Regions from separate parts of the Virgibacillus saliphilus genome, predicted to be linked through region 2. Evidence: riboswitches for the same ligand, from Rfam matches in the RefSeq annotation. Region 2 holds a riboswitch; the other holds the start of a gene.
What was found. A riboswitch is a leader RNA that binds a small molecule or an ion and turns the genes downstream of it on or off. The one in region 2 is predicted to bind FMN.

Region 1: another riboswitch for FMN. It lies ahead of KFZ56_RS13045 (ECF transporter S component); the one in region 2 lies ahead of ribD (bifunctional diaminohydroxyphosphoribosylaminopyrimidine deaminase/5-amino-6-(5-phosphoribosylamino)uracil reductase RibD).

The regions. Positions count from the first base shown of each region.
Region 1 is NZ_JAGYHC010000001.1:2,677,272-2,692,247, reverse strand. It holds gene KFZ56_RS13050 (S8 family peptidase) at 1-1,954, shown strand, start outside; FMN riboswitch at 2,284-2,431, shown strand; partial or broken gene KFZ56_RS13045 (ECF transporter S component) at 2,598-3,181, shown strand; gene KFZ56_RS13040 (TraR/DksA C4-type zinc finger protein) at 3,458-3,823, opposite strand; gene KFZ56_RS13035 (hotdog fold thioesterase) at 3,839-4,225, opposite strand; partial or broken gene KFZ56_RS13030 (1,4-dihydroxy-2-naphthoate polyprenyltransferase) at 4,241-5,175, opposite strand; partial or broken gene KFZ56_RS13025 (isochorismate synthase) at 5,343-6,733, shown strand; gene menD (2-succinyl-5-enolpyruvyl-6-hydroxy-3-cyclohexene-1-carboxylic-acid synthase) at 6,733-8,472, shown strand; gene menH (2-succinyl-6-hydroxy-2,4-cyclohexadiene-1-carboxylate synthase) at 8,477-9,283, shown strand; gene menB (1,4-dihydroxy-2-naphthoyl-CoA synthase) at 9,312-10,130, shown strand; gene KFZ56_RS13005 (o-succinylbenzoate--CoA ligase) at 10,201-11,646, shown strand; gene KFZ56_RS13000 (trans-sulfuration enzyme family protein) at 11,864-13,021, shown strand; gene KFZ56_RS12995 (VOC family protein) at 13,018-13,371, shown strand; gene KFZ56_RS12990 (GNAT family N-acetyltransferase) at 13,524-14,111, shown strand; gene KFZ56_RS12985 (class I SAM-dependent methyltransferase) at 14,244-14,976, shown strand, end outside.
Region 2 is NZ_JAGYHC010000001.1:1,284,905-1,299,880, reverse strand. It holds gene KFZ56_RS06390 (C45 family autoproteolytic acyltransferase/hydrolase) at 1-289, opposite strand, end outside; gene KFZ56_RS06385 (hypothetical protein) at 371-940, opposite strand; partial or broken gene KFZ56_RS06380 (ABC-F family ATP-binding cassette domain-containing protein) at 1,011-2,887, opposite strand; gene ribH (6,7-dimethyl-8-ribityllumazine synthase) at 3,213-3,683, opposite strand; gene KFZ56_RS06370 (bifunctional 3,4-dihydroxy-2-butanone-4-phosphate synthase/GTP cyclohydrolase II) at 3,697-4,905, opposite strand; gene ribE (riboflavin synthase) at 4,939-5,547, opposite strand; gene ribD (bifunctional diaminohydroxyphosphoribosylaminopyrimidine deaminase/5-amino-6-(5-phosphoribosylamino)uracil reductase RibD) at 5,528-6,643, opposite strand; FMN riboswitch at 6,801-6,946, opposite strand; gene KFZ56_RS06355 (DmpA family aminopeptidase) at 7,261-8,247, shown strand; gene KFZ56_RS06350 (DUF4097 family beta strand repeat-containing protein) at 8,635-9,432, opposite strand; gene KFZ56_RS06345 (HAAS signaling domain-containing protein) at 9,425-9,985, opposite strand; gene KFZ56_RS06340 (PadR family transcriptional regulator) at 9,978-10,301, opposite strand; partial or broken gene KFZ56_RS06335 (reverse transcriptase-like protein) at 10,482-11,148, opposite strand; gene KFZ56_RS06330 (RluA family pseudouridine synthase) at 11,231-12,121, opposite strand; gene KFZ56_RS06325 (GNAT family N-acetyltransferase) at 12,533-12,814, opposite strand; gene cyoE (heme o synthase) at 12,854-13,783, opposite strand; gene KFZ56_RS06315 (LLM class flavin-dependent oxidoreductase) at 14,004-14,976, opposite strand, start outside.

The sequences.
Region 1 (14,976 bases), 1.4 Mb from region 2:
AAATGATCGTCTAACTGTGAACGCATTAACCACGGCAAACAATGAGCTTGGAGTAGAAAAAAGCGATGATAAAGCAGCTTTGAAAGAGAAAGTGAATCCAGCGGATATTGTGCCGGTAACGCCTAATGAAAACCCTCCGATTGAGGAAGAAGTCGTTAATCCGGCTGTTCTGCCTATAGGTGCACAGGTTAGTGTGCTTGAAACCGGTCGATCTGTAAATACAGATCCGGCTGATGGCACCTATTCTTTGCTTCATGGTGCAGGAGAATTTACAGTGAAAGCTGAAGCTTATGGATTTCATTCGGATGAACAGACCGTAACAATCGAGAATGATGAAACGACGGAAACGAATTTCACATTAGATGAAATTGATCAGTATACCGTAAGTGGAACAGTTACAGATGAAGCAACAGGTGAACCAATAGAGGGTGCTACTGTTCTACTTGCCGAAGACGCAAACATTGCCCCTGTAGAAACAGATGCAGACGGTAATTATGATCTATCTGCATACGAAGGAACGTACACATTACGTGTAATAGCAAGTGGTTATCATGCAACAGAGATGGAAGTTAACCTAGAAGAAGACGCGGAAGCAGATGTAGCACTTGAACCATTTTACACGGTTCCAGGTGGCGAAATCGGGTATGATGACGGTACGCCCGAAAATGCGCGCGCTTTCTACGATGCAGGAAATGGCTGGGCAGTGAAAATGTCCTTGCCAGAGGATGAAGAATCTGCTGTCGTAACCGATGGTGTATTTAAATTCTGGGATGAAGAGTTCCCGGTTCCTGGTGGAACGGAATTTGCGGTAGAAGTATGGGACGCGTCGGGTCCTAATGGAGATCCTGGTGAGAAAATCGCTGGTCCAATTGAAGCAGAAGCGGTACGTGATGCGGATGAATGGACAGTCGTTGACTTATCCGAGCATGGAATTACAGTGGATGGAGATTTCTATATGGTATATATTCAAACACAAGCCAATACAGAAGCTCCAGGGATGGCAACAGATGAAAATAGTCCAAATGCTGAGCGTAGCTATCAATTCGTTGATGGAGCATGGTCACCGTCCCCTGCTATAGAAGGAAACTATATGATCCGTGCTCGTGTCAGCTACGAGGCAGAGGAACCTGTTATTACCACACCAGCAGAAGATCTTATTACAAATGAAGCAGATCTTAGCGTAGAGGGTACCGCTTCACCTACAACCACTGTTCAATTGATGAATAATGGGGAAGAAGTTGGTACGCAAGAAATTGGAGATGATGGGGAGTTTTCGATACCAGCCGATTTAACAGAAGGTGAAAATGAACTTACAGCAGTATCTGTCATTGATGGGACTTCTATAGGAGAATCTGATCCTGTTACCGTAACGCTGGATACTGAAGAACCTGAATTAACCATCGATAATCCACAAGATGGGGAAAAATCGAATCAAGAAACAGTGACGGTTGAAGGAACTGTATCAGATTCTAACCTTGATTATGTGGAAGTAAACGGCCAAGAGGCAGATGTTTCAGATGGTACGTATTCCAAGCGAATTTTGCTGGATAACGGAGAAAATGAAATCGAAGTTGTTGCAGCGGATTTAGCTGGAAATAGTCAAACAGAGTCGGTTAGTCTTGAAGTGGACTTCACTGCACCTGATATAGCTAATCTGACACCAACGGAAGATGTATATATCAATGCTGGTGAAAGTGTGCATATCGAATTTGATAGTGAGCCAGGGCAAAGAGCCACATTCTTTATCCATATGCCGCTAACAAATGAACGAAACAGTGTTGCCAACGCGACAGAGCTTCCGATGATGGAAACGTCAGAAGGCCATTATGAAGGATGGTGGACAGGAACAAATATAGAGGCTGAAGGTGCTGTTATTGAGGTGAAAATTGTGGATGACTTTGGTAACGAAACACGCCAACAGGCAGAAGGTAATTTATTTATTAATGCAGAGTAATGATTTAATCGCTTATAGCTAATAATTTAGATCATATCTCGTTTAAAGGTGTAGAAGTGATCACTTCTGCACCTTTTCCTTTTGATTATTTTTAAATAGCATGTTGTTTTTGACACAAAAAATAGAAATTGCGACGTAGTGTGCCATAATCGCAACGCCGTAGCGGTGGGTTAACAAGCATACTTAGATACGTCGCAGTGTCATCAACGGAGGAGATTTAAAGGCGGCAAGACTGACAATAAGTCCTTTCTTTTAATTTGAAATAAATTACTTGCAAATGTGGCGAAATGATGTATAATACAAAGTAATAATAAAATAAATAATCGATTCCATATCTTCGGGGCAGGGTGAAATTCCCGACCGACGGTAAGGAGCTTGTAAGTGCTCTAAGTCCGTGACCCACAACGCATATTGCAATGTGGTTGACCTGGTGAAACTCCGGGACCGACAGTATAGTCTGGATGGGAGAAGATGTCGAGCCAATTATAGTACATTATGTGCTTTAATTTTCCTATGAATAATCTATTACCCTAAAGCCCCATTAGGCTTTAGGGTTTTTATATGTATTTTGTAAAATAGGAGAAAGGTTCATCCTTCATCGAACGAGATAGGAATCGATTAAAGATGAAGGAGGAGAATGATGATGCAAACAAAGAATATACAATCATCAAAGCTTTTAAGACTTATCATTCTAGCATTACTTGGAACTATTTCGCTGGTACTATTTTTCTTGAATTTCCCTTTGCCATTTTTACCTGCTTACTTAAAAATTGATTTTAGTGAGGTACCAGCATTGATTGCAGCACTTATATTTTCACCTGTTGCGGGAATTATTGTCGTAGCTATCAAAAATATTCTTTATTTTCTTGTTTCCGGAGCGGGTGATCCGATAGGGTAGCTGCAAATTTCTTAGCAGGACTTATGTTTGTTGTACCTGTTTCCTTGTTATACCATAAATTCAAAGGGGTAAAAAGTATTGTGTCCGGATTGGTAACAGGAACGGTTATTATGGCTGTCGGGATGAGCGTATTAAATTACTTTTTTGTTTTACCAGCATATGCATGGTTCATGGGCTGGGATATGACAGAACAGGTGAAATGGGTTTCCGTCATTGCAGGTGTACTGCCATTTAATATTGTTAAAGGGATTGTTGTAGGGTTACTGTTTGTTCCTCTATTTGTGAAAATGCGAAGTTGGATAGAACAGCAGCAAGCAAAGATAATATAAGATAGAATAAAGCTAATCCGTTTTGGGTTGGCTTTATTTTTGGATGAGGGCTTAGCGAGTGAAAGCTAGCAAAAAGTAGTCAGAACGGTACCCATATCAAATCGGGAGAGCACACGCCTTAAATAGGAGAGCCTCACATCAAATCGGGAGAGCCCACGGCTTAAATGGGAGAGCCCCATATCAAATCGGGAGAAATCAAACCAGAATGGTTCCTTTAGTCGATTGAAAACTTGTCTATTGTATAAAGTCCGCCCTCTTGTAAAAAGAGGGCGGACTTTATTCTTCTTCTTCCTCAACTAAATTTCGTGCTTCCGGACGGGCTTCTAATCGTTCCAGTGGTATCGGTTTACCTGATTTTTCACTTAGGCCATACGTGCCGTTTTCAATGCGTTCCAAGGCATCATCGATATCCTGAAGACGATCTTCTCGAATAAGGTTAATTCCGGCATCACGCTCCTGTTCAAATTGTTCTGTTCCTATATCACCTGGGTGGTTATCATAGTCCGCTAGTTCTTGTGTCTCATCGTTTGGGCTGGTTCCTTGATTTGACTCAATCTCTTCTTCATTTTCTTCTCTCCATTTTTGCAGGCGCCTTTTGAAATAGGTTATCTTTTCATCTGTCAGTTCCTCATGTTTGGCCATTTGAATCACCTTTCTTTATTTCCGTTTTGGAACGACTCTGATTGTACATCTTGATACAGATATAAGATTTTCCTGTTCATCCACTATTTTTATCTCCCAAACCATTGTTGTTTTTCCTATATGAAGAGGACTTGCCTTAGCTGTTACCATGCCGTTACGTTTGCTTTTTATATGATTCGCGTTAATTTCCATGCCGAATACACTTGATTCTTGCGTGTCGATATGTGCAGTTGCACCGATACTGGCGGCGGTTTCTGCAAGTGCTGCACTCGCTCCACCATGTAAAAAGCCTGCTGGTTGATGGGTTCGTTTATCAACAGGCATGGTCAAGACAACTAAATTTTTATCTAATGATACTACTTCAATCCCAAGCGCTTCGATGAGCGTATTTTCTATTGCCATTATAATAACTCCTTTTTACACAAACGCACTAATGAATAAAGATAGCCCAAGTAAAAAGCCATAGAATGTATTTGTTTTCCCTGTGGCGGCCATTGCAGGCATCATTTCAATTGGAGTCGTCTTGCCGCGGAATTTTTTAATAACCTCTACTGCTTTTTTAATACTAATACATGTGACAATCGACCATAATGGTAGTATTCCTGTTATAATGTAAACAGCTGTTAGACCATAAGACGTGATAAATAATGCTGCCAGGAAGGTAACGGCGTTTTTCCTGCCAAGTAAAATGGCGATTGTTTTACGACCGTTTTCCTTGTCACCATCCAAATCCCGAATGTTATTTGATAACATAATACTTCCAATGAAGATGGCTACCGGAATGGATACCCAGATAACATTTGCAGTTATTGTTTGTGTTTGGACAAAATAACTAATCCCTATAATGACAGTTCCCATCAGGAACCCGGAAAATAGTTCACCAAATGGTGTATATGCAATTGGGTAAGGCCCCCAGTATATAAATAACCGATTATCATACATACTAAACCAATGGCCGCAATCCACCAGCTGGATGCGATGCATATATATATGCCAAGTAAAATCGCGATACCGAAGAAAGTAAAGGCTAGATTTAATATTTTTTTCGGTTTGATACCATCTCGTACAATTGTACCACCGATGCCAACGGATTCCTCCGTATCCAGACCGCGAACAAAATCATAATATTCATTAAACATATTTGTTGCAGCTTGGATGAGCATGGATGCTATTAACATCGCAAGAAAGACGATTATATTGATAGAACCCTCTGTAAAAGCAAACATGGAACCCACAAAAACTGGTACAAATGAGGCTGTTAATGTATGTGGGCGCATAAGACGCCACCAAATTTGAAATCCTTCTTTTTCATTTAAAGCCTGCTTTACATTTATTTTATCTGTTGATTGCATTAGATGCTTCCCCCTGAAATATATCAATATCATTAATATAAGGAAATAGTTTAAACGTGTCAATTGTCGGAATGCGAAAAAAACAGTCCCTTTCCTTGAGAAACAAATAAAAAGAGAATAAAATAGAAATAAAGTTTGCCATCGTAAGTTTAACGGAGGTTTATCAGATGATTGAAACAAAGGAAAAACCAATAGAAGAATTAATAAATAAAGCAATGCAAGACATGCAACCTGATGAAGATTTTCAACTTGTCAGTATAACCAAAAAAATAACAGAGACGACTCCCCTCCATTTTTTTGAAGGGGCTAAGGAACTTCATAAAAATCGTATTTTCTGGGCAAGTACGAAAGATGACTTTTTTGTTGTTGGAATTGGGAAGGCATATGAAATGGCGACAAAGGCTGAGGCCCGTTTTGAAGAAACGGAAGCATTATGGAACCGTATATTAGCTAACGCAATCATTTACAATCCATATAAGGAAGCTGGCACTGGAATTACGGCACTGGGAGGTATGGCATTTGATCCGAAAAAAGATCAAACAACTTTATGGAAAAAGTTTAGCCCTAGCCAATTTATCGTGCCGGAATTTATGTTAACGAAAAATAATAATAACTATTATTTTACCATAAATGTGAAAGTAACTAGGGAGGATCATCCCGTTCAGATGGCAGCGGAAATAAATCAAATGGAAGCCAATCTTTTTAGGCATATTGCTAATCCTTCTGACCATGTAACAATCGAAGAAAAAATAGACATCGAACCAGATAAATGGAAAGAAACAGTTCGACAGGCGAGAGAACAAATTCGAGCAAATAAAGCAGATAAAATCGTCCTCGCACGCGAGATGCGTTTGAAATTTAATAAAAAAGCCGACATTGCAACCATTTTAGAAAAATTAATGGCTAAACAAGCTAACAGTTATATTTTTGCTTTTGAAAAGGGAGAGGACTGTTTCGTTGGTGCAAGCCCGGAGCGATTAGTGAAACTTGAAGGAGATGCCCTTTTATCGACATGTTTAGCTGGTACTGCACCAAGAGGGGAAACAAAAGAGGAAGATGTGAAAATTAGCCAGGAATTGCTTCATGACGTGAAAAATCGTCAGGAACATAATTTTGTCGTTCAAATGATCAAACAGGCTATGGCTAATTATTGCACGAAAGTTGATATACCAGAAGCACCAGTTATTTATCCGCTTCAGAATTTACAGCATTTATATACACCGGTAACAGCGCACTTGAAAAACGGATATAGCATCTTTGATATTATTAAACAGCTCCATCCAACACCTGCGCTTGGTGGTACACCGCGTGAGGAGTCGCTTGCATTTATCCGGAACCATGAGTTGTTGGACCGGGGCTGGTACGGGGCCCCTATTGGATGGCTGGATAGTAATCAAAATGGCGAATTTGCTGTTGCGATCCGCTCCGGACTTATACAAGGAGATGAAGCCTCTTTATTTGCCGGAGGGGGATTGTTAAAGATTCCAAGCCGGAAGCAGAATATGAGGAAACCATGATTAAATTTCAACCAATGCTTTCTGTTCTAGGAGAATACTAATGGATCATATAGAAGTTTTAACACGCTATACAGCTAATTTTATTGATGAACTTACCAAAAGTGGAATAACAGATGCAGTTATTTCACCAGGGTCGAGATCGACACCACTTGCATTAACAATTGCCGAACATGAACAGATAAAGTCGTGGATCATTCTTGATGAACGATCTGCGGCCTTCTTTGCACTTGGCATTGCCAAAGCAACAAAACGTCCGGTAGCACTTGTATGTACTTCCGGCACAGCAGCTGCTAATTATTTTCCTGCCATTGTTGAGGCGCATTATAGCAGGGTACCACTAATCGTTCTCACTGCAGATCGTCCACATGAACTACGTGATGTCGGTGCCCCACAAGCCATTGAACAGATAAAGTTATACGGGGACTATGTGAAGTGGTTTCATGAAATGGCACTGCCTGAGGCCACGCCTACTATGCTAGGTTATGTAAGGAGTAAAGCAGCGCGTGCTGTTTATGAGGCATGGGAAGGCAATCACGGACCCGTCCATTTAAATTTTCCATTTCGAGAACCACTTCATACGGATTTTTCACTGGAAAATGTTTGGGGCGTTCAGAGCGAGCGATCCCATCATCCAACATTTGTTGGTGAGAAGCGATTGCCAGAGAAACATACAAATCAAATTCTGGATCATTGGCGAAACAAGCATAAGGGCCTTATCGTTTGTGGTCCACAGGTAGATGAAGCTCTTGCAGCAGTTATTACGAAGCTTGCAGCAGCATGGGGATTGCCTATTCTTGCAGACCCTCTGTCTCAGCTTAGAGCAGGAGATCATGATAAGACGCATGTCATCGAAGGTTATGACGCCATACTAAGAAGTGAAGTAATTCGCGAATCTCTAAAACCGGACTTTATACTTCGTTTTGGTGCCATGCCTGTTTCGAAAGCCTATCTGTTCTACGCGAAAGAGCATAAGGACGCAATGCAATTTATTGTGGAAAATCATGCAGGATACCGGGAACCTACTGGTAATGCAAGTGAATTTATTTTCGCGGATCCCATGTTGCTTTGTGAAGAGCTTATTTCGAAATCGACAACGAGTCATGTTCATAATGAATGGTTGAAAACATGGCAAGAAATGAATAATGTGGCGAAGAGACATTTGCTTTCCGGGGTGGAAACACAAATCACCGAAGGAGAAGCTGTAAGCGGGCTGATGGAAGTTATTCCTGATAATAGCAACCTGTATGTTGGAAACAGCATGGCAGTTAGAGATGTGGATACCTTTTTCATGACAACAGAAAAGCGTATTTCTATACTTGCCAATCGTGGTGCGAACGGGATTGACGGCATGGTCTCAAGCGGACTAGGTGCAGCTACTCCGGGTAGACCGACAACTTTACTGCTCGGCGACCTATCATTTTTTCATGATATGAACGGCTTATTGGCAGCAAAACATTACAAGTTAAATCTTACCATTTTGTTAATCAACAATAATGGGGGAGGCATTTTTTCCTTCTTAGGTCAAGCAAATGATCCAAAGCATTTTGAAGCTTTATTCGGCACGCCTGTAGATATCGAGTTGGGACAAGCGGTTTCGATGTATGGTGGTAGTCACCAGATCGTTACCAATAAGTCCGAGCTTAAACATGCACTTTCAGCAAGCTACGGGCAGCAAGGTCTATCTGTCGTTGAGGTGCAAACGGAACGACGAGCAAATGCAGATTGGCATCGCGAAAAGTGGCAAGCAATTGAGCAGGAACTCCTTATAAAGGGGGAATGATTGATTGTATTTTTCAATTGATGATGCTTCCTATTGGTATGAAATACATGGAAAGCCTAAGGGTCCTTCTCTCGTCATGTTACACGGATTCACCGGAAGTACGTCCACGTGGAATGAATTTATCGCAAACTGGAAAAATGAGCTACGCATTATTACGATTGACTTACCTGGCCATGGTAAAACGACAACGCCATCACCAAAAACAATGGAACAATGTTGCGCGGATTTAGCAGCATTCGTTCAATATTTACAACTTAAAGAATTTCATTTGGCAGGTTATTCCATGGGTGGTAGAACGGCTTTATCCTTTGCGATAACTTACCCCTGGTATATCCAATCGTTAATGCTGGAAAGTGCTTCTCCGGGTTTAGACACCAAGTATGAACGTGATCAGCGGATGGCAAAAGACGAGCAGCTTGCACAAAAAATAGAAAACGAGGGTATGTCAGCCTTTGTTGATTTTTGGGAAAACATTCCGTTGTTTCAAACACAAAAGCATTTACCGCTCGATATACAAGCGAGCGTTCGACAAGAGCGATTAGCTCAATCCGCTCATGGTCTCGCACAATCGCTTCGCTACATGGGGACAGGGTCTCAATCCTCGTGGTGGAATGAGATGGAACATTTCCGTAAACCGGTTTTACTCATTACCGGCATATATGATGAAAAATTTCTTGCGATCAATAGACGAATGAATAATTGTCTTGGCACTAGTCATTTAGATATCATCGAAAATGCGGGACATGCTGTTCACGTCGAACAACCCAACATATTTGGTGAACGGCTGGCGAGTTTTATTTTTAGCCATTAGTAAGTATTTACACAAGGAGGAATTACGTATGACAACACAATGGGAACAAGCAAAAGCATATGAGGAAATAATTTATGAAAAACAGGATGGTATCGCCAAGGTGACGATCAACCGTCCGCAAAAGCGTAATGCATTCACACCGCTGACCGTCAATGAAATGATTGATGCGTTTGCTGATGCACGTGACGATTCGTCTGTTGGTGTCATTATTTTAGCCGGGGCTGGAGATAAAGCATTTTGTTCCGGTGGAGACCAATCGGTTCGTGGGCATGGCGGTTATGTTGGCGAGGATCAGGTTCCTCGTTTAAACGTTCTTGACTTACAACGTTTAATCCGTACCATACCGAAACCTGTCATTGCCATGGTCTCCGGTTATGCTATCGGCGGCGGACATGTATTGCATATTGTTTGTGATTTAACCATCGCAGCAGATAATGCCGTATTCGGGCAAACCGGACCAAAGGTAGGGAGCTTTGATGCCGGTTATGGTGCTGGATTATTGGCACGCATGGTTGGCCATAAGCGCGCACGTGAAATTTGGTATCTTTGCCGTCAATACAGCGCGGAAGAAGCCTATGACATGGGACTCGTCAATACCGTTGTTCCCGTAGATAAATTAGAAGAAGAAACGTTACAATGGTGCGAGGAAATGTTGGAAAAATCTCCTACTGCCTTACGATTCCTGAAAGCTTCGTTTAACGCAGATACGGATGGATTAGCTGGTCTACAACAAATGGGTGGAGATGCGACACTTCTTTATTATACAACCGATGAAGCAAAAGAAGGAAGAGACGCGTTTAAAGAAAAAAGAAAACCGGATTTCAAGCAGTTCCCACGCTTTCCGTGATTGATTTTTAAGAAAAACCTTTGCTCATCGCAGCAAAGGTTTTTATCTGACATGAATAGGAGGAATGACTATGTCGGAGAAGATCCCGCACTGGTTAACCAAACAAGCAAATCTCGCACCTGAGCAATTAGCGATTGAAACGGAAGATGAAGATCGAATAACCTTTTTAGAGCTGAAGGAAAGAAGCCAACGCTTTGCGAAAAAATTGGCGGGCATTGGTGTAACGAAGGATTCGCATGTTGGTATTTTTTCAACAAATAACGTATCCATGGTTATTGCTATCCATGCATTAAGCTATCTTGGTGCCGTTGCTGTGATGCTAAATATAAAATTAACAAAAGAGGAATTAAATTATCAACTGAGGGATGGAAAGGTTTCGATTCTATTAACGGATGATGAATCAGCGGTAACACAAATGGGGTTATCTGTTCCTGTAAAGCCATTTTCAGAAATGGACAGACTACCGGAATATGAAATCAACCTGAAAGAGGAAATCCATTTGGACGATGCCTTTACGATTATGTATACATCAGGAACAACAGGGTTTCCGAAAGGAGTTATCCACACGTATGGCAATCACTGGTGGAGTGCCATAGGGTCTGCCTTGAATCTTGGCATCAATAAGAAAGATAAGTGGCTTGCTGCATTACCCATTTTTCATGTAAGTGGCCTTTCGATTTTTCTTCGTAGTGTCATTTATGGAATACCTGTTTATTTACTGGAAAAATTCGATGAAAATACCGTTCATGAAGCAATCACTACCAAAGATGTAACGATCGTTTCTGTGGTAACCGTCATGTTATCTCGGCTTGTTACACGTCTTGGAGAAGGCCATTATCCTGCATCATTTCGTTGCATGCTTCTAGGCGGTGGCCCTGCACCAAGACCGCTATTAGAACAGGCGAAAGAGCGCAATATCCCTGTTTTTCAGTCGTACGGGATGACAGAAACAGCTTCGCAAATAGTAACATTGAGTCCAGAGGATGCTTTACGTAAAATTGGTTCAGCAGGAAAGCCATTAGTCCCGGCACAATTAAAGATCAATCATACGAATGAAGATATGGTCGGAGAAATTTATGTAAAAGGGCCAATGGTGACAAAAGGTTATTTTAATAATCAAGAAGCAACGGAGAAAACATTGTCAAATGGATGGTTGGCTACAGGTGATTTGGGTTACCTTGACGAGGAAGGTTTTTTATATGTAGCAGACCGAAGAAATGACCTTATTATTTCCGGTGGGGAAAATATCTACCCATCCGAAGTGGAAAGTGTCCTATCAAGGATGGAACAGATCAAAGAAATCGGGGTCGTCGGGAAAAAAGATGATACATGGGGGGAGACACCCGTAGCATGTATTGTAAAAAATAGTGCCGTAACAGAAGAAGAAATCATCGATTATGCGGTGAAATGTCTGGCCAAATACAAGGTACCAAAGCAAATTTATTTTATTGAAGAGCTACCACGGAACGCTTCCAATAAGTTGGTTAGAGAGCGTTTGTTGGATTTGGTGGAATAGTGGTGGAAAAGTGAGCGCATATTTTTTTAAAACAAACCTCTACGAATTGTCAGGAGGTTTGTTTTTTGGTCTAATTTATGATAATGAGTCTTATGTTATTATTTAAATAAGGGCATTTGTCCGATTAAAACGGTTATATGATATCATATGTTGGTATTTTTCTTTTTAGTGCGTTAAAGTAGATAGTATTATTATGAAAGATAAGGGAGAAGGCGAAATGACACAAAATTTTGATACAAGAGCAGTTCATCTATCCAATAAAGAAAAGAAATCATTTACAAGTAAGGTCACGCCAATCTACCAGACCTCTGCCTTTACGTTTACCGATCTTGATGATCTAGAAGAGTATTTTAACGGAGAGAATGATTATTTGTACACCCGGGTTGGTAATCCAAATCCAGATGAATTAGGCGAAGCAGTTGCACAGTTGGAAGGTGCCCGGCATGGTGTGGCGACTTCTTCAGGATTATCGGCAATTTTAGCAGGAGTATTGAGTGTTGCGAAAAATGGTGACCATATTGTTGCTTCTAAGGATATCTATGGTGGTACATATGAACTATTAGCAAATGATTTGCCGGATTTTGGGATTGAAGTTTCATTCGTTGATTTCACGAACCAGCAAAAAATCTCTAAAGCTATCAAATCTACTACGACACTGATTTATTCAGAATCTATCACGAATCCATTACTGCGGGTAGAGGATTTGTCCACATTAGTTGCTATTGCTAAGAACCATAATCTTTATACAATGGTTGATAATACGTTCGCAACCCCTTATTTCTGTACGCCATTTGAAGCGGGCGTTGACTTCGTTGTGCATAGTGCAACGAAATACATTGGCGGGCACAGTGATGTTACTGCAGGCGTGCTAGTTGGTAGGGAAGACCTGGTTGCCAAAGCGAAATCAAAAGTGGTTCATTTAGGCAGTAATTTGAGTCCTTTTGAAGCATGGCTGGCTTGTCGCGGTTTAAAAACGTTAAGTGTACGAATGGAGCGTCATGCCAAGAACGCTCAAGCTTTAGCCAGTGCATTAAAAGAAAATCAAGCGGTGCAACATGTTTATTATCCCGAAAATGTGTCATCGAAAGGAAACGGCGCGATTGTCACCATTGATATCACTGAGAAATGTGATATAGTCGACTTTTTCAAATCACTAGACTGGATAAAAATCGTTCCTACGTTGGCAGGTGTGGAGACGTCTGTTTCCTATCCCATATCCACTTCGCATCGTGCGGTTCCTGAAGATTCCAGGAAGGAACTTGGCATCACAGAAGGGCTAGTACGAATTTCGGTGGGCATAGAGGACGCAGCTGATATTATCGCCGCTTTTGAATATGCATTAAATGCATCTGTGTTAAAGGGGGATCCAAAATGAAAACAAGACTTTCACATGTGCGTGCGAACGTAAAAGATTTAAAAAAGGCAGTAAAATGGTATGAAGCAGTATTAGGATATACCGTTGTAGCCTCATGGCCTCCTGAAAGACCAAATTATGTTCACTTTGCACATGAAGGAGGAGCAATGTTTGGTTTAATGGAATCGGAACATTCTCCATCTTTTGGACGTTTTAATTTCTATGTTGATGATGTCGATCGCCTATGGGAAGAATTAAAGGACAACGTTGATGTTGTTGAAGCATTATTTTCTACCCCTTATGGAAGTAGAAAATTCACCATCTGTGATATAGATGGAAACGAATTAGGATTTGTACAAGATGACTTATAAATGAATAAACGAAATGTGTTTATTAACTTTCTTCAGCTAACGGACACCTATTTGGAATAAAGGATACATTTTCTTAAATAAGCAGGATTCCTCAAAACAGTAAGCTCGATTTTTTAATTATATTCACAAACTGAAAAGGGTGGGGTGGATGTATGTTGATCAGAAAATACAGAGACGATGATTGTGAGGGATGGGTGCGTTGTCGAGTATTAGCTTTTTTAGATACCTCCTATTATGATAACGTTTTAAAAGAAAAAGAAAAGTATGAAAACCCTGCAATTGAGTTAGTAGCAGTATATGATGATAAAGTAATTGGATTGATAGATATTGAATATGAAGTTAAGGAGGGTACGGTTTGTTCAAGAGGAAAGGGTCTTGGAGGAATGATATGGCATATCGCTGTACATCCAGATTTCCGCAGACAAGGTATTGGGAATAAGCTTTTCATAGAGGCAGAAAATATAGCAAAAGATAAGGGATTAAATCGTCTTGAAGCATGGACAAGAGATGATGATTGGGTAAATAAATGGTATGAAAAAAATACATTTTCAAATGTTGACTCTTACTTACACGTATTTATGGACGGTGCCTCAGAAATGAAGGGGATCTTAAAAAGTGAGCTTTCTGATTTCTATCCCATTCAGGTTTTTGGGCATTATATGGGGGATGAAAAAGCAACAATCAGAAATGCATTCAACCGAGTTCATGAATTCCCCTGTTATGAAAAGAAGTTATATTAACTATTTTCGGGAAATTAGGAAGATGATTTCAATGGATTTAGGTAATCTAATAGCAAAAGGAAATACTGCCAATATTTATCTGTCCGAAAATAAAATAGTGAAGGTTTAATGGTAGGGCGAGGGGACAAATAAATGAAGCAAAATATTTATGATAATGCAACCTTTTTTAAGAATTATACGGCATTACGTGCAAGTGGTATAAACTATAATAATTTTGTTGAACAGCCAGCAATTAAATCGATAATTTCAAGCTTGAAGGGAAAGTCGGTATTAGACTTGGGTTGTGGGGATGGTCACTTTTCAAAATATTGTATAGAAAATGGCGCAGAAAGTGTAATAGGTGTAGATATCTCAAATAATATGATCGACCGTGCTAAAAGGATAAATAAGGACAATCATATAGAATTTTTGTGTATGCCAATGGAAGACTTGAAATTAAGCAATCAAAAGTTTGATCTAATCATAAGCTCTTTATCCATACATTATGTAGAAGATTATGCAGAACTGGTCCGGAAGATTAATAGGCTATTAAAAACCAACGGCGAATTTATCTTTTCAACGGAACATCCGATTGTAACAGCCCGAAAAGGAAACAATCATTGGATAAAAACGAAGGAAGGTCATAAATTACATTGGGCATTCGATAATTACCAAGAAGAGGGCATGAGAGAACATGATTGGTACGTCGACGGAGTGGTTGTCTATCATAGAACCATATCTACTTTGATAAATACACTTATTGAAAGTGGTCTCGTGTTAGATGAAATTATCGAACCACAATCAACTTCAGCTGGGCTAAAGCAAATGCCAAAGTTAATAAATGAAAAGCGGAGACCTTCTTTTATTATCATTAAGTCCAAAAAGC
Region 2 (14,976 bases):
CACTCTTCACGTAGTCAAGTCGATATCCGCCGAATTCTTTTAAAACCTCTTCCATCGACATTTGCAGACCATCGCGTAAACCAATCAGCTCTTCCCAAATTCCCGGTGCAACCTTTTCAATCGCTTGTTTTACTTCATTTTCATGAATAGAAAAACGTTGCTTTCTAACCTTCCATTGCTTCCTGCGATTTGTTATTATCATAGAATCCTTTAATAATTCTCCCTGCATATAGCCAAAATCATAATGACTTCCCCGAAACTGTATAATATCGCTATATATTTGCTGCATGGATGTATCCCTCATTTTTCTTTTTCTACCCTTAGTTTAATCGATATGGAAGGAAATTGAAATGGAAGATCCAAAAGAATTTTATATTTTTCTTTCCGTTTTCTTTATTTTAAGGAAAAGCTTTGTCATCCACAGAGCGAGGAGGGAAACTGCTATATTGATAAACGACAAATACAAGAAATTCATCCCATTATGCATTCGCAATAAGTCAACAGTAGTGGATATGCCTCCAAACCCATACGCAAAAATAAAGGAAACCACTACAGTATAAAGGTAAAAATTTTTACCCTTATTGGTACAATATTGATATAGCAACATAAAAGTTATTGGAAGTATAACGGCCGTTACAGTAATCCCAGATGGGATAAATCCGATGATGGTATGCGGATGGATGAGATAATTTTCTGCGGTTAAAAAAATATCCACATTTAACCATAGCAAATGCACCGTATAACCAAAAAAAGAGATCTCGAATAACCTCTCCCTATCAACTGCAAAATAGAGAATAACAAATGGTATCACAACACTTACTAGGTTAAACCAAAAAAACCATGTACTCATACCCGAATAGAGATGCCAGTACTCCGAATAAGCGTTACTAAGTTGTTCCTTCAAATCATAAATTCGTTGATACAATTGGGTTTCACTCATAGGATATACCACCTAAATAAGATATTAATAGTAGCTTGTATCCATACCCTCAATCTTATTCAGGTAAATCCTATTTGTTTGCCAATTCCTCCACCATCAATGACAGCTCTTCCCAGCGCTCCATTTTCACTTCAAGTTCCGCTTCTTTCTTCTCCTGTTCGGCAAATAATTCCTGAACCTTTTCTGAATTACTGCCTGCTTCTGCAATCTCCTGCTGTAATGCTTCTATCTTTTCCTCAAGCTCCATGATCTGATCCTCAATCTGGTTCCACTCTTTTTGCTCATGGTAGGAGAGCTTTTTCTTCTGTTTTTTGGTCGTTGTTCCACTTTATCAGGCTTTGTTTGCTTCTCTGGAACCTCCTGGACCTCTTCTAAATATGCACTATAATTTCCAAAGTAACGCTTTACTTCACCATAACCTGTAAACACAAGCAACTGATCCACTACCCGATCCAAAAAGTAACGATCGTGGGATACCGTAATCACTACACCAGGGAATTGCTCCAAATAATCTTCCAGTACGCTTAGTGTTTGTGTATCCAAATCATTTGTTGGCTCATCCAAAAATAAAACATTTGGTTCCTCCATTAGTACTTTAAGCAAATACAAGCGTCGTTTTTCCCCGCCGGAAAGCCTGCGGATATACGTCCATTGTTCCGGTCTGGAAAATAAAAATCGCTCCAGCATCTGCTCAGCAGTAACCACTGATTGATCTTTCGTATGAACAACTTCAGCAACCTCTTTAATATAGTCAATGACCCGCATATTTCCGTCCAGTTCTTCCTCACCTTGGGTATAATAGCCAATTTTAACTGTTTCTCCTATTTTAACTTCACCTTGATCAGGGGTTATGCGCTCCGCCATTATATGGAGTAATGTCGTTTTCCCGGAACCATTTGGTCCAACAATTCCGATCCGATCATGTGGCACAACCAGATGACTAAAATGCTTCAACAGCGTCTTATTGTCATAGGATTTTTCAATAGCTTCCAACTCAATGACTTGTTTTCCTAAACGTGTAGATCCAACTTGAAAATCAACATCCTGCTTCTCCGTGTCAAAAGTAGTCTTCTTCATTTCAGAAACGCGGTCTATTCTTGCCTTTTGTTTTGTCCCTCTGGCTTTTACACCACGTTTTAACCAGGCAATTTCGCGTCTTAGCGTATTTTGATGCTTCTGCTCATTACTTGCTTCCAGCTCTTCACGCTCTGCCTTTTTTTCTAAAAATACTTCATAATTTCCTTCATAGACATATAAATTCCCCTTGTCCAGCTCGAAAATCTTATTGGTTACCCGATTTAAAAAGTATCTATCATGGGTAACGAGCAACAGAGAGCCTTTATATCCTTGCAAGAATTTCTCCAACCACTCGACCGTTTCATTATCCAAATGGTTGGTCGGCTCATCCAATATTAATAGATCCGCTGGTTGAATAAGCGCTTTTGCTATTGCCACACGCTTTCGCTGCCCGCCAGAAAGCTCCGAAACCCTTTTATCGAAACTTGTAATTCCTAGCTTCGTAAGCACCGTTTTTGCAGCGGTGTTCGCATCCCAAGCTTCATACTCGTCCATCTTTTGCTGCATTTTAAGCAAATAGGACTGGACATCGTCATTATTGGGGTTATTTTGCAAGTTGTAAAGTGCTCGCTCATAGTCACGCATGACCTGCATTATGGCAGAATTACCATAATAAATTTGTTCAATAACCGTTAAACTTCCATCAAGTTCCGGATCTTGAGGAAGATATTCAATATGGTAATCTTTTGGATGTTTAATCGTCCCCTTATCAGGTGTATCTTCGTGGGCTATTGCTTTTAAAAAACTGGACTTGCCCGTGCCATTAACACCAATTAGACCAATACGCTCCTGCGTCCCTATCGTACATGAAATATCATTAAATAAAATCTTTTCCCCATATGATTTATATAAATTTTCAATGGTAAGCATTTGATAAACCCTTCCTCACGCTTAAATTCAACAGCTAGTTATGTTTCTTTTTATTACTGATCCACGTTCTAACGGTGACAACGATTAAGAACAGAAGCCAAGACGTTACAATGTAAAATATTATTTGACTCACTGTATTCATATCAGAAAAAAAGAATGCCATCCCTGCCCAAATGACAGCTATAATAATACATTGTGCAACTAATAGTTTGATGGTAAACTCCCCCCGATTCAAATAGCCTTCCCATTAGTTTATCGTATTCATAGTAGATTTTCCATCGAAAAAGCCAGGAAAGGTAAACAACGTCGCTTTCCCGGCTTTTCTTTACGCCTCGATGATTTTTATCAGGTTTGCCATTTCAATGGCCGACACTGCTGCTTCTGCCCCTTTATTTCCAGCCTTCGTTCCTGCGCGTTCCACTGCTTGCTCAATTGTTTCTGTTGTAAGAATTCCAAAGATTACCGGCTTTTCAGATTGAACAGATGCATGGGATACGCCTTTTGCAGTTTCATTACATACATAGTCAAAATGCGGCGTTGACCCTCGGATTACCGTTCCTAATGTAATCACTGCATCATAGGTTGGATTGTTTGCCATTTTCCTGGCAATTAAAGGTATCTCAAATGCCCCCGGAACCCATGCAACATCTATATTATCATCCGTCAACCCATGTCTTTTCAGTGTCCCAACGGCGCCATCTAGTAATTTAGCAGTAATCAATTCATTGAATCTACCTACGACAACACCTATTTTCAAATTACTGCCGACCAGATTTCCTTCAAATGTTTTTCCCATTATCACTTTCCCCCTATTCGTGATGGAATGATAGTAAGTGTCCTAATTTCGCATATTTTGTTCTCATGTAGTTTTCATTTTCTTCCCACATATTTGTTTGTATGGGTAGACGTGATTGAATCGTTATCCCAAACGATTCCAGCGCTTTTACTTTTTCCGGGTTATTGGTTAAAAGGTGAATATTTTTTACTCCCAAATCCTTTAAAATTTGTGCACTAACATCATATTTTCGCAGGTCTGGTGCAAAGCCCAGCTGTTCATTGGCCTCTACTGTATCAAAGCCTTCATCCTGCAGTTTATAGGCACGGAGTTTGTTGATCAGTCCAATACCTCGCCCCTCTTGGCGCATATAAATGAGAACGCCCCGTCCAGCTTCTTCCATTTCTTTCAGTGCTTGATGGAGCTGCGGACCACAATCACAGCGATGGGATCCAAAAACATCTCCTGTAAGACACTCCGAATGAATCCGTGTCAGAATTGCCTCATCTGAATGAGAATCAATATCTCCTTTTACTAGCGCAATATGTTCTTTATCACCCTGGTCTTCTGTATAGCCGAATATTTTAAATGCCCCGAAGTCAGTCGGTAAAATGGTTTCTACTTCTCGCTTAATATGGTTTGATTTATTTTTTCGATAATCGATTAATGCTTCAATAGTTACCATTTTCAAATCAAATGCTTCCGCCATTTTCTTTAATTCAGGCACCCTCGCCATTTCACCATTATCTTTTATAATTTCGCAAATGACACTTGATGGAAATGCACCGCTTAGTGATGCTAAATCTACAGAAGCTTCCGTATGACCGGGCCGCCTCAAGACACCGCCTTCTTTTGCAATTAATGGGAAAACATGTCCTGGACGTTTAAAGTCTGTTGCCTCTACATCTGAATGGATGAGTGCTTGAATGGTTTGAGATCGATCGTTAGCACTAATTCCTGTTGTCGTATCCTTGTGATCGATCGATACGGTAAAAGCTGTACCAAATGGATCTGTTTCCTGACTTGTCATTAAAGACAGACCGAGTTTATCAGCCAGATCCGCTTTAATCGGTGTACACACAAGTCCTCTTGCATGTGTAATCATAAAGTTAATCATTTCCGGTGTTGCATATTGCGATAATGCAACTAAGTCACCTTCGTTTTCCCTATTCTCATCATCTACAACGATAACCGGTTTTCCTACTTGTAAATCTGATATAGCTTCTTCAATTGTATGAAACATAAGCTTCCCTTCTTTCACATAATAACTTCCTGATTAGATTTCGCGGTTGTCCTGCTGCTTCAGCATTTGCTGTATATATTTAGCGAGCATATCACATTCGATATTAACGATATCCCCTTCTCGTTTTTCACCCAATGTTGTCTCTGAGACAGTATGTGGGATTAATGATATCGTAAATGTATGCTTCTCCACATGAAAAATAGTCAAGCTAATTCCATCCACCGCTACCGACCCTTTTTTAATGAAAAGCGGGGTGAGTTCTTTCGCAATTTGAATATCATAATAAACCGCATTCTCCTGCTTTTCCTTTCGAATAATTCTTCCCGTATCATCTACATGACCGGAAACAAAATGGCCACCGAATCTACCATCTGCTGCCATGGCTCTTTCCAAATTCACCTTGGATCCTAACGTTAGTGCATTTAGGGAAGTGGATGTAATCGTCTCAGGCATCGCATCCACTTGAAAATGTTCCGAAGTGAAATCCGTAACAGTCAGACAAATGCCATTTACTGCTATACTATCTCCCGTACTTATATCAGCGATAACGTTATCAGATCCAATTTCTAGCTTAACAGCCTGATCAGATACATGTTCCATGCGTTTCACGATACCCACTTCTTCAATTATTCCTGTAAACATCGGATACTTCCTTTCTCGGTTCAGCGGTGACTTTCATATCTTCACCTATCATCTCGACCTGTTTTATCGTTAGTTCCGGAACTTCTGAAATGAGCCTAAATCCTTCCCCCATAAAAGAAGTCGGTGCATCAATTCCGCCAATTAACTTTGGGGCCATATACATAACCAACTGATTCATTCGCAGCTTTTTTAAAAAAGAACCATTAACCTCAGCTCCACCTTCTACTAAGACTGACATGATTTTTCGTTCCCCCAAAATGTCCAACACTGTATCTACATCGATCTGTTCTTCTTCCAGCTGTATAACATCTACCCAAGGTTTTTTCAAAAATGGGGCCATTTCTTTTTCCGTCACATGCTTCCCGGTAAAAATCCACGTAAGGGCTTCATTATCTGTAATTATATTGGCGTCCAACGGTGTTCTTAACTTGGTATCCAAAATGATGCGTACCGGATTTTTGCCCGTATGGGAAAGTCTTGTCGTAAGCTTCGGATTATCCGCAATTACAGTGTTGACCCCTATTAAAATCCCGTCATGCCTATGTCGATAGTGATGTACATCATGCCGCGCCTTTTCCCCTGTTATCCATTTGCTATCACCTGTTACGGTTGCTGTTTTTCCATCCAAGCTGACAGCAGCTTTTACGGTCACAAACGGAGTCTTGGTTTGGGTATAATGGAAAAATACGGCATTTACTACTTCAGCCTCCTTATGCAACACACCGAGATCAACGTTCACATTAGCTTCGCGAAGCTTTTGTATACCTTGACCTGCTACCTTTTCATTTGGATCAGCAACTGCAATAACCGCCCGTTTTACTCCTTTTTCAACAATCAAATCCGCACACGGTGGAGTTCTTCCATAATGGGCACATGGTTCAAGCGTGACATATATCGTTGCGCCTTGAGCGTTCTCCCCCGCCATTTGAAGTGCGTGAACTTCTGCATGAGCTTCCCCTGCTTTTAAATGTGCGCCAATTCCAACAATAGCACCGTCTTTCACAACAACTGCACCGACCGGGGGGTTCGGACTTGTCTGTCCCGATACTCCTTGAGCAAGTTGTAGTGCATAACGCATATAATCCTCATCATTCAAAACTATCTCTCCTCACGATGAAAAGGCCTCTGAATTCGCTTCAGAGACCTAGGTTAGAATTTTTAACAACAAGAAAAAGGTATATCTAACAATAATACATGGACACCATCATGAAAACCCATGCATTTTTCGATTAGAGACATACGCGTTGATTAAAAAATTCCTTCTCCCATCCAGACTGTAACTGTCGGTTCCGGAGTTTCACCAGATCCACCGCTTGGTTTTATAACCGTGCGGGTCGCGGACTAAGAATTTTATTTCATCACCGCCGATTGGGAATTTCACCCGACCCTGAAGGAACATTTATATTTCATTTACTACAGTATAGCACTGCATTCTTGGAAAACGCAAGGGACATGGGGACAGGTTCCTTGTCCCAGCACACAAAATAACAGGTAGAGCTCACGTACTGGTGACAGTTTGACATTTATTCACGGTGGCGATGTTTTATCAGCGGAACTGCATACTTTATCGGCGGTTGAGGAGCTTTTATCAGTGGAACCTCATATCTTATCAGCAGTTCGGATGCTTTTATCAGCGATTGACAGTATTGTATCAGCAGTTATAATATACATAACATTAATCAATCACAAACTATCCAATAAGGAGCTCAAGCGATGCCGCTTCCAACAGGAAATTCCAATTGCATTACTGATGTGCAGGACGTAAAAGTTGGACATGTCACATTATATGAAAAAGTCGACGATGCAACTACCATTTGTACAGGAGTCTCCGCCATCCTTCCACATGGCGGGGATCTTTTCAATCAAAAAACGCGCGCAGCCAGTGCTATCCTCAATGGCTATGGAAAAACGACAGGCCTTGTTCAAATGGGAGAACTGGGGCTATTAGAATCCCCAATCATGCTAACAAACACATTTAGTGTCGGGGCAGTGTGGCAAGGTGCCCTGCAATACATGATTGAGGAAAACAAGGAAATTGGCGATGCAACCAGTACAATCAATCTTGTTGTCGGTGAGTGCAATGATAGCTATCTTAATTCTATCCGGCATCAGGCTATTAAGCCCAAGCATGCTGTTCAAGCGATTACAGGTTCATCGAATAAACCTTCCTTAGAAGGTGCGGTTGGAGCTGGTACAGGAATGATCTGTTTTGGTTATAAAGGCGGAATCGGAACAGCATCACGCGAAGTAACTGCAGACGGAGAAGTCTATACAGTGGGTTGTCTCGTTTTAAGTAACTTTGGAAAACGAGAGCAAGCACTATTTGCAAATTGGGAGAAACGCGATGTCGATACACCTGATGGATCGATTATGCTAATCATAGCAACAGATGCCCCGCTTTACGATCGGCAGTTAAAGCGCCTTGCCAAGCGTTGCGCAGCTGGACTTGCGCGTACCGGAAGCCATATGGATAATGGCAGTGGCGATATTGCTATCGCGTTTTCCACTGCTAATACCTATGATCACAACAAAAAGGCTGCTATCGAATCCATATCATGTGTACGTGATGATCACCCATTAATGAACCAATTATTTCAAGCTGTTACCGAGGCAACGGAAGAAGCAATTATTCGCTCTCTCAAATATGCAGAAACGACAGAGGGGAGAAATGGGCGTGTTGTGGAAAAAGCTCCATTATAGAATTGGCATATCACTCCATAACCATTCAGCCTTTTCGTTGGGGGACAGCAGGGACAGGTCCCTCGTCCCAGCACAGCGAAAAACGATTGGGACTGGGACAAACGTGTTTCCTTAAAAAGACGAACATTATCAAACTTAGCGTAGGAAATATGCGGAGACTCCAGCGGGAGGAAAGGCATAGGTAAGACACCTAAAGCCACGGGTAGCAATCTTTTTTTGCGATGGAGTGCTGACCCACGAAGTCACTTGCAACACGACGCGCACAAGGGGGCTCACCAGCCGCCCTAAGATGCGCGAAGTATATTTTTAGAAGCGATGTATGTTCAGAATTTATTTGTTAAAAACATTTTTGTCCCAGTCCCATTGTCCCTCCTAATGACTGAAAGGCTACTTCTCTACCGTAATATCTCCATTATCCGTAGCTAATGTAATCTCGTTATCGCCATTCCCAGTTACAGTATCCCAGTCCGAATCGCCGAAGATGTTAATTTTTCCGTTATCTACGCGCACATCAAATACTGCATTTGTGGGTTCTTCTGCTGTCTGAATGGTAATACTCCCGTTATCTGTATAGAAATCAAGGTTTCGATCAAGCCCCTCCGTTACAAGAGAAATTGCTCCGTTATCTGTCTTGCTGTTGATGGCTCCATCTACATGATCCAATTTTATTTTTCCATTGTCAGATGTCACATTAACCATCCCAGCTGCAATATTAGCCATTGCAACTTCCCCGTTGTCTGTTGATACGTCAATAGCTTCTACCGTTAGATCATCTGCTTGAAAGCTTCCATTATCTATATCTACAAGTAACGATTCATACGCTTTTTCAGGAAGGTATACGGTCAGTGTCATAGGGCCTCCCCAATCAAGCTGGAATAGTTTTTCTTTTTGTTTCTTGGTTTCAATGGACAATGTATTATCATTTTCCTTCACAGCCAATTCCGTTTTATTATCGCTTGCTGTACTTCCTTCAAGCTCCACTCTTGCATTTGGTTCTTCCGTGGATTTCATGATTACTTTTTCATTATCTAGCCGAATATCAATAGCTGTTATATTATCTATATTCGCTTGTTTCGTCTCAGCAACTGCCGTCCGTTCATGAAAATTAAACGTAAAAATACTTCCTACTACACCAACGAGTATTAACAGTAGAGCAACAACCATTATTTTTTTCACATTACCCATGCTTCAAACCACCCTTCACAAGTTTCACATTGTAATTCAAATAACGCACAAATCCAGTAGAAATAAAACGAGTTGCATACACCATTCCAATTGCTAGCAATAAACCGAGACCCGCAAGTGCGATCGAGAAAAATAAATCAAAGTACTGAAATGAATCCGGATAAATGGCCAAATTAGCGACAACCATTAATGGAGTGGCAATGAATGCGACTGCAGACACCCAGCCTGTAAGTAAGACGACTACCAGTGCTATAAATGGTCCAAGCACAATGACTAAATTGAAGAATCCTAACCCAATGACGGCCCATACGGCTCGTAGAATATTACCTGTTGTGGAAACGTCGTCGACTTTCTCCAAATAATAGGTGGCCAATAATTCTTTTGCAATTTGATTAGGCGTTCCCAAATTATTGGCAATCTCCTCCTCAGTCTTTCCTTCTTCTTTCCCGATGGCAAAATGCTCCCGGAAATCGTTTAACATATCCAGTCGTTCTGCATCAGGTAATTTTTTTAATGCTACGTCCATCTTTTTTAAGAACTGCTCTTCATTCACCACGAACACCTTCCTTTATTAATTCATTCACACCAATCGAAAATTGTTGCCATTCCTTGATTAGTTTTTGAAGATAATCCCTTCCTTTATCTGTCAACCTGTAATATTTACGCGAAGGGCCTTCCTTGGATTCCTGTAAATATGTCGTGAAGTATTCTTCTGTTTTCAGCCTTCGAAGTAGCGGATATACAGAGCCTTCAGATATGGCAATCCGATCAGAAATTTTCTGTACAAGTTCATAACCGTACCGATCTTGTTTATCCAAAAGTGCCAGAACACATAGTTCTAATACACCTTTTTTGAATTGTATGTTCAAGATCAATCACACCTCATTTCATTTACACTACTGTTTATTAAACAGTACCTTAATTAATACTATACAACTAACTATTGTTTATTGCAAGGTACTATATAAAAAATTAAATCCATAAAAAACATACTAGGATTAATGGGGAAAAATGTTCGTCGATGACCTTTCCCATTCATCCTAGTATGTTTACTCTCTTTCAGGATCAATTTCTTTCGTGCTCACTATTTCAATTTCATGTAGCGCCTGGGAAGCGAGGTGATCTGCTTCCCGGTTCTTTTTTCGAGAAATGAGTTCATATGTTGGTTCTTCCCAACTGATCAATTGTATTCTCAATACGATCCGCCCATTTTGCTAATTCTTCCTCATAACAAGGCCATTCCGCTGTTAACTGATTGATGACAACTTGAGAATCACCAATCAAAGTAACGGGTAAATGATGGACGCCAAGCAATTCTAATTCTTTTAATGCAAGATGCAACGCAGCGTATTCTGCTTCATTGTTTGTATAGAGTTCCTCAACCAATGCATTTTTTCGCAATCGAAATGATTTATCATGCTGTTCATAGTAGATCGCAAAGCCTAGCCCGGAATTTCTTGTTTCCAAATCAAAGCCGCCATCAAAGAAAATCGTCACGTTATGTATTTCTGTTTTTATTTCCTCCATCTGTTTTTTTAATTCCTTGAAATTCCATGTGGTTTCCCTACTATCGATAAATTGTATACGTTTCATGCGACCGGTTCTTTCTATATCCTCCGCGATTAATAATGCTTTTGGCGCTCGCATTTGGTCTGAAGTGAAGAATGTTTCTGTCCCTTTGGGTGTTTGATAGGCTATTTCCATCCTGACGTTCATGTTAATCCCCCATTCTAAACTATATGCGACGTTCATTGGTATTGCCGTTTATGCATCATAGACAAGGTTAATAACTTCAACATCACCTAGATTTAACCAAAAAAGATTTCGGAACATCCGCTTCAAATCGCAATAATTCACCTGTAGTTGGATGCCGAAAAGCCAACACCGTTGCATGGAGGCCAAGTCGTCTAATGGTATTTTGTTTAGATCCATATTTTTTATCACCGACAACTGGATTGCCAAGATCTTGCATATGTACACGAATTTGATTTTTCCGCCCTGTTTCGAGCTTAATTTCCAGTAATGAAAAATCTTTATTGGATTGAATAACTTTATAATGGGTAATGGCATGTTGTCCGTCATTTTTCATTGGGCTGGAATACATTAAATGGGTTTTGCTTTCCTTTATCCATGAGGAAACATATCCCTTTTTCTTTTCCATTTCCCCTTCCACTAACGCCGCGTAAGTCCGTTCGCTAACAGTTTCCTTCCAGTCCTCTTGCAGCATCTGCTTCACTTGCTCCTTTTTCGCAAACATCATAACACCTGAGGTATCCTTATCAAGCCGATGTACCACAAAAATCCGGTTTTGGGCATCTTCACGACGAACATAGTCCATCAATTGATGGTGTGCCGTTTGCTTCTTCTCCTTTTCAGTAGCAATAGAAAGCAAGCCAGCCTCTTTATTAATAACAATGATATCGTCATCCTCGTATAAAATCGACATCCCTGTTAATGCACTTTCTTTTATTGCCGCCTTGTTTTTTAAAATGGTAATAGTCTGCCCTGGGTAAAGGGCATAATTATGTTTTGTTTCTATATGGTCATCAACCGTAACCTGGCCACGGGTGAGTATAGACTTCACTGAATTTCGGCTGCGATTGGACATTACCTCCCGCAAAAAAGGCAACAGTTCTGTTTGCTCCTTAACCGTATAAACGAATGAGTCTCCTTCTTTTCTATTAGACATAAATGATCTCCTCTAGTTCTTAAAATAATAGGTAGGTTTACTTTAACCAATGTCGAAAAATCTAATCCTCATCTTTTACATCATTATCTTCCGTAGTAGTTATTGGATTGTTAAAAAATAGCATGTAAACATTATATCAGTTAAGCACTAATACGAAAATCTTTCAATGTAGATCTCGTGCGTAATAAAATAACGAATTTCAAATCGGGAAAGATAAGTGTCAGTTCGGAAGGAAACTTTCTAAAGCAGGGGGGCGCCGTACCAATTCGGGACAGACCACGTCTGACGGGAGGAAGGCAGATTAGATAGCCTTTAGCCATCGTAACTCAGCCATATCCCTATTATACTATCCCACCAATACAAAAAATCAGGACCTCTCCCACAAGAGAGGTCCTGATTATTATATCTCTTTTACTGATTCTCCAGTATATCATGATATTCCGGTGTTTTTTCCAGTTTACTTTTGGCATACGGGCATAAAGGCAGAATTTTTTTCCCTTTTTCTCTTGCGCGCATCACTACTTTTCCCACTAACTCTCCCGCAATACCTTGTCTACGAAGCTCATCCGATACATAAGTATGATCAATGACAAGCCGGTTATCCCCATTTTCTATAAACGTAATCTCAGCCAATGGATCTTTTATATCGTCTCCCACATAAAACTTATTTTCCCCTTTATTTATCATAACCATCAAAATACCTCCATTGGAATTGTTTTTCTTACGGTATTACTAAGTAAACACAGGTAACGTAGCGATAATCATTATCAGAAATAAAACGAATAAATAGCTTAATGAGTATATAAAAATTGTTTGAGCCCATTTGCGATTATCTTTTGTGAAAAATCCACGTATAGCTAAATATAAAAATCCAGCATTAAGCAACGTTGCCAGTACGATAAAGGTTGTGCCAAATGTCGCTAAAAACAGCGGTAATGGAAGTAAACATGCAACATAGACAACAATCTGCCGCTTGGTAAACGCAAAACCATGTACAACCGGTAACATCGGTACCCCTGCAGCTTTGTATTCATCATGTCTTTTGATTGCAATCGCAAACGTGTGTGGTATTTGCCATATAAACAACACAAGAAACAAGACCATTGGTACAATATGAAAAGCAGAATCTATTGCTGCCCATCCGATTAAAGGTGTAAATGCTCCCGATAAACTACCGATTACCGTATTGAGTGTATATTTTCGTTTCGACCATAGGGTATATAATACGACATAGACAAACCATCCAAGCACAGCATATAACGCTGCTTCTAACGTTGTAAACAACATTAGGATGAACCCAATTCCTGTAGATGCTGCTGCCATTTTGAATACAGCCTGTAGAGAAAAATTCCCAGTTACAGTAGGACGTGTTTGCGTGCGTTTCATTTCTTTATCAAGGTCAACCTCATACCAATTATTAAAAAGAAGTGCACCTGCAATGATTAATGTACTTCCAATTACCGTTAACAGAAATGTATCCAATTGCGCTGCAAAAGAACCACCGGTAAAGTAAACAGCTAACCAGAAACCGGTGAAAACCGGAAAAACATTAGCGATGAGTACTTTTAATTTCAAAAGTGATATAAGATCACGGATAATGTGATTACTTGATGTTATTGCTTTATCCAACTTCTGCGCGGAAGCTGCTTGTTCATTGTTCATTTCTAACCCCCTTAAAAACATAAGGTCACTATAAGACCATATTATATCATGAAATATGAAAAGCGAACAGTGTCTGACACTGTTCGACCAAGATTTCGTCAACATTCATAAACTCATAAGCAAAGTACAGAGAATTTCAAAGACTCATTTTCATACATGCATGCATTCTGGTGATTTGGTTGGTTCGCACCCTTCTCTCTTTCGTTTCTTCACCCTTTCATCATTGATTAGAAGGGGAAAGGTTAAACGCATCTGCCAAAAGTTCATAAGACCTGTGCCGTGTGTGTTTTTCGGTCAACATGTTCAATATCATGATTTCATCGACCATCGCATCTTCCGCAAGTTTCCTAAGTTGCTTCTCTACCTTTTCCACGCTTCCTATCACAAAGCGGCCTTTATTTTCTCTCCGTACATCTTCCTCCTGAGGTGTATATTCATGGGCCTTTGCCTCTTCAAGCGTTGGAGGAGCCAGTTGAAATTCTCCTGTCCCCCATCGTACCCATTGTAATTCTGCCGGTCCTGCCAGATATTCAGCTTCTTCATCTGTTTCTGCAGCAATGACAATGATAGATAACACGCTTTTCGGTTCAGGCATGTAAGAAGATGGTGTGAAGTTTTCACGATAAGCTCGCAGCATTGGTACAGCTAATTGGGGAGATATGTGAGCTGCAAATACAAAGCCAAGTCCATGCTGTGAAGCGAACTGCATTCCTCCATTACTTGATCCAAGCATATAAATGTCCGGAATCAAATGCTTATCCGGTGAAGGCGTGATTTCTTTAAAAGGATGATCATTTGGAAATGCATGCGAAAAAAAGGAAAGCAATTCATCCAATTGCTCCGGGAAATCATAGGTAGTCACTGCTTCTCGTGACCTTCTTAATGCCAATGCTGTCAGGCCATCCGTCCCGGGCGCCCGCCCGATTCCAAGATCAATTCGACCTGGATGCAGAGCTTCGAGTATGGAGAAATTCTCTGCTACCTTAAGTGGACTGTGATTCGGCAGCATAATTCCGCCAGATCCAATACGAATGTTGTTCGACACAGCTGCTGCATGAGCACCTAATAAATCCGGAGAAGTGCTCATTTGATACTTGGTATTATGATGTTCCGCAAACCAGTAACGAGTATATCCAAGACGATCGGCTAACTGCACGAGGTCTGTAGAATTTTGTAATGTTTGCCATGCTGAT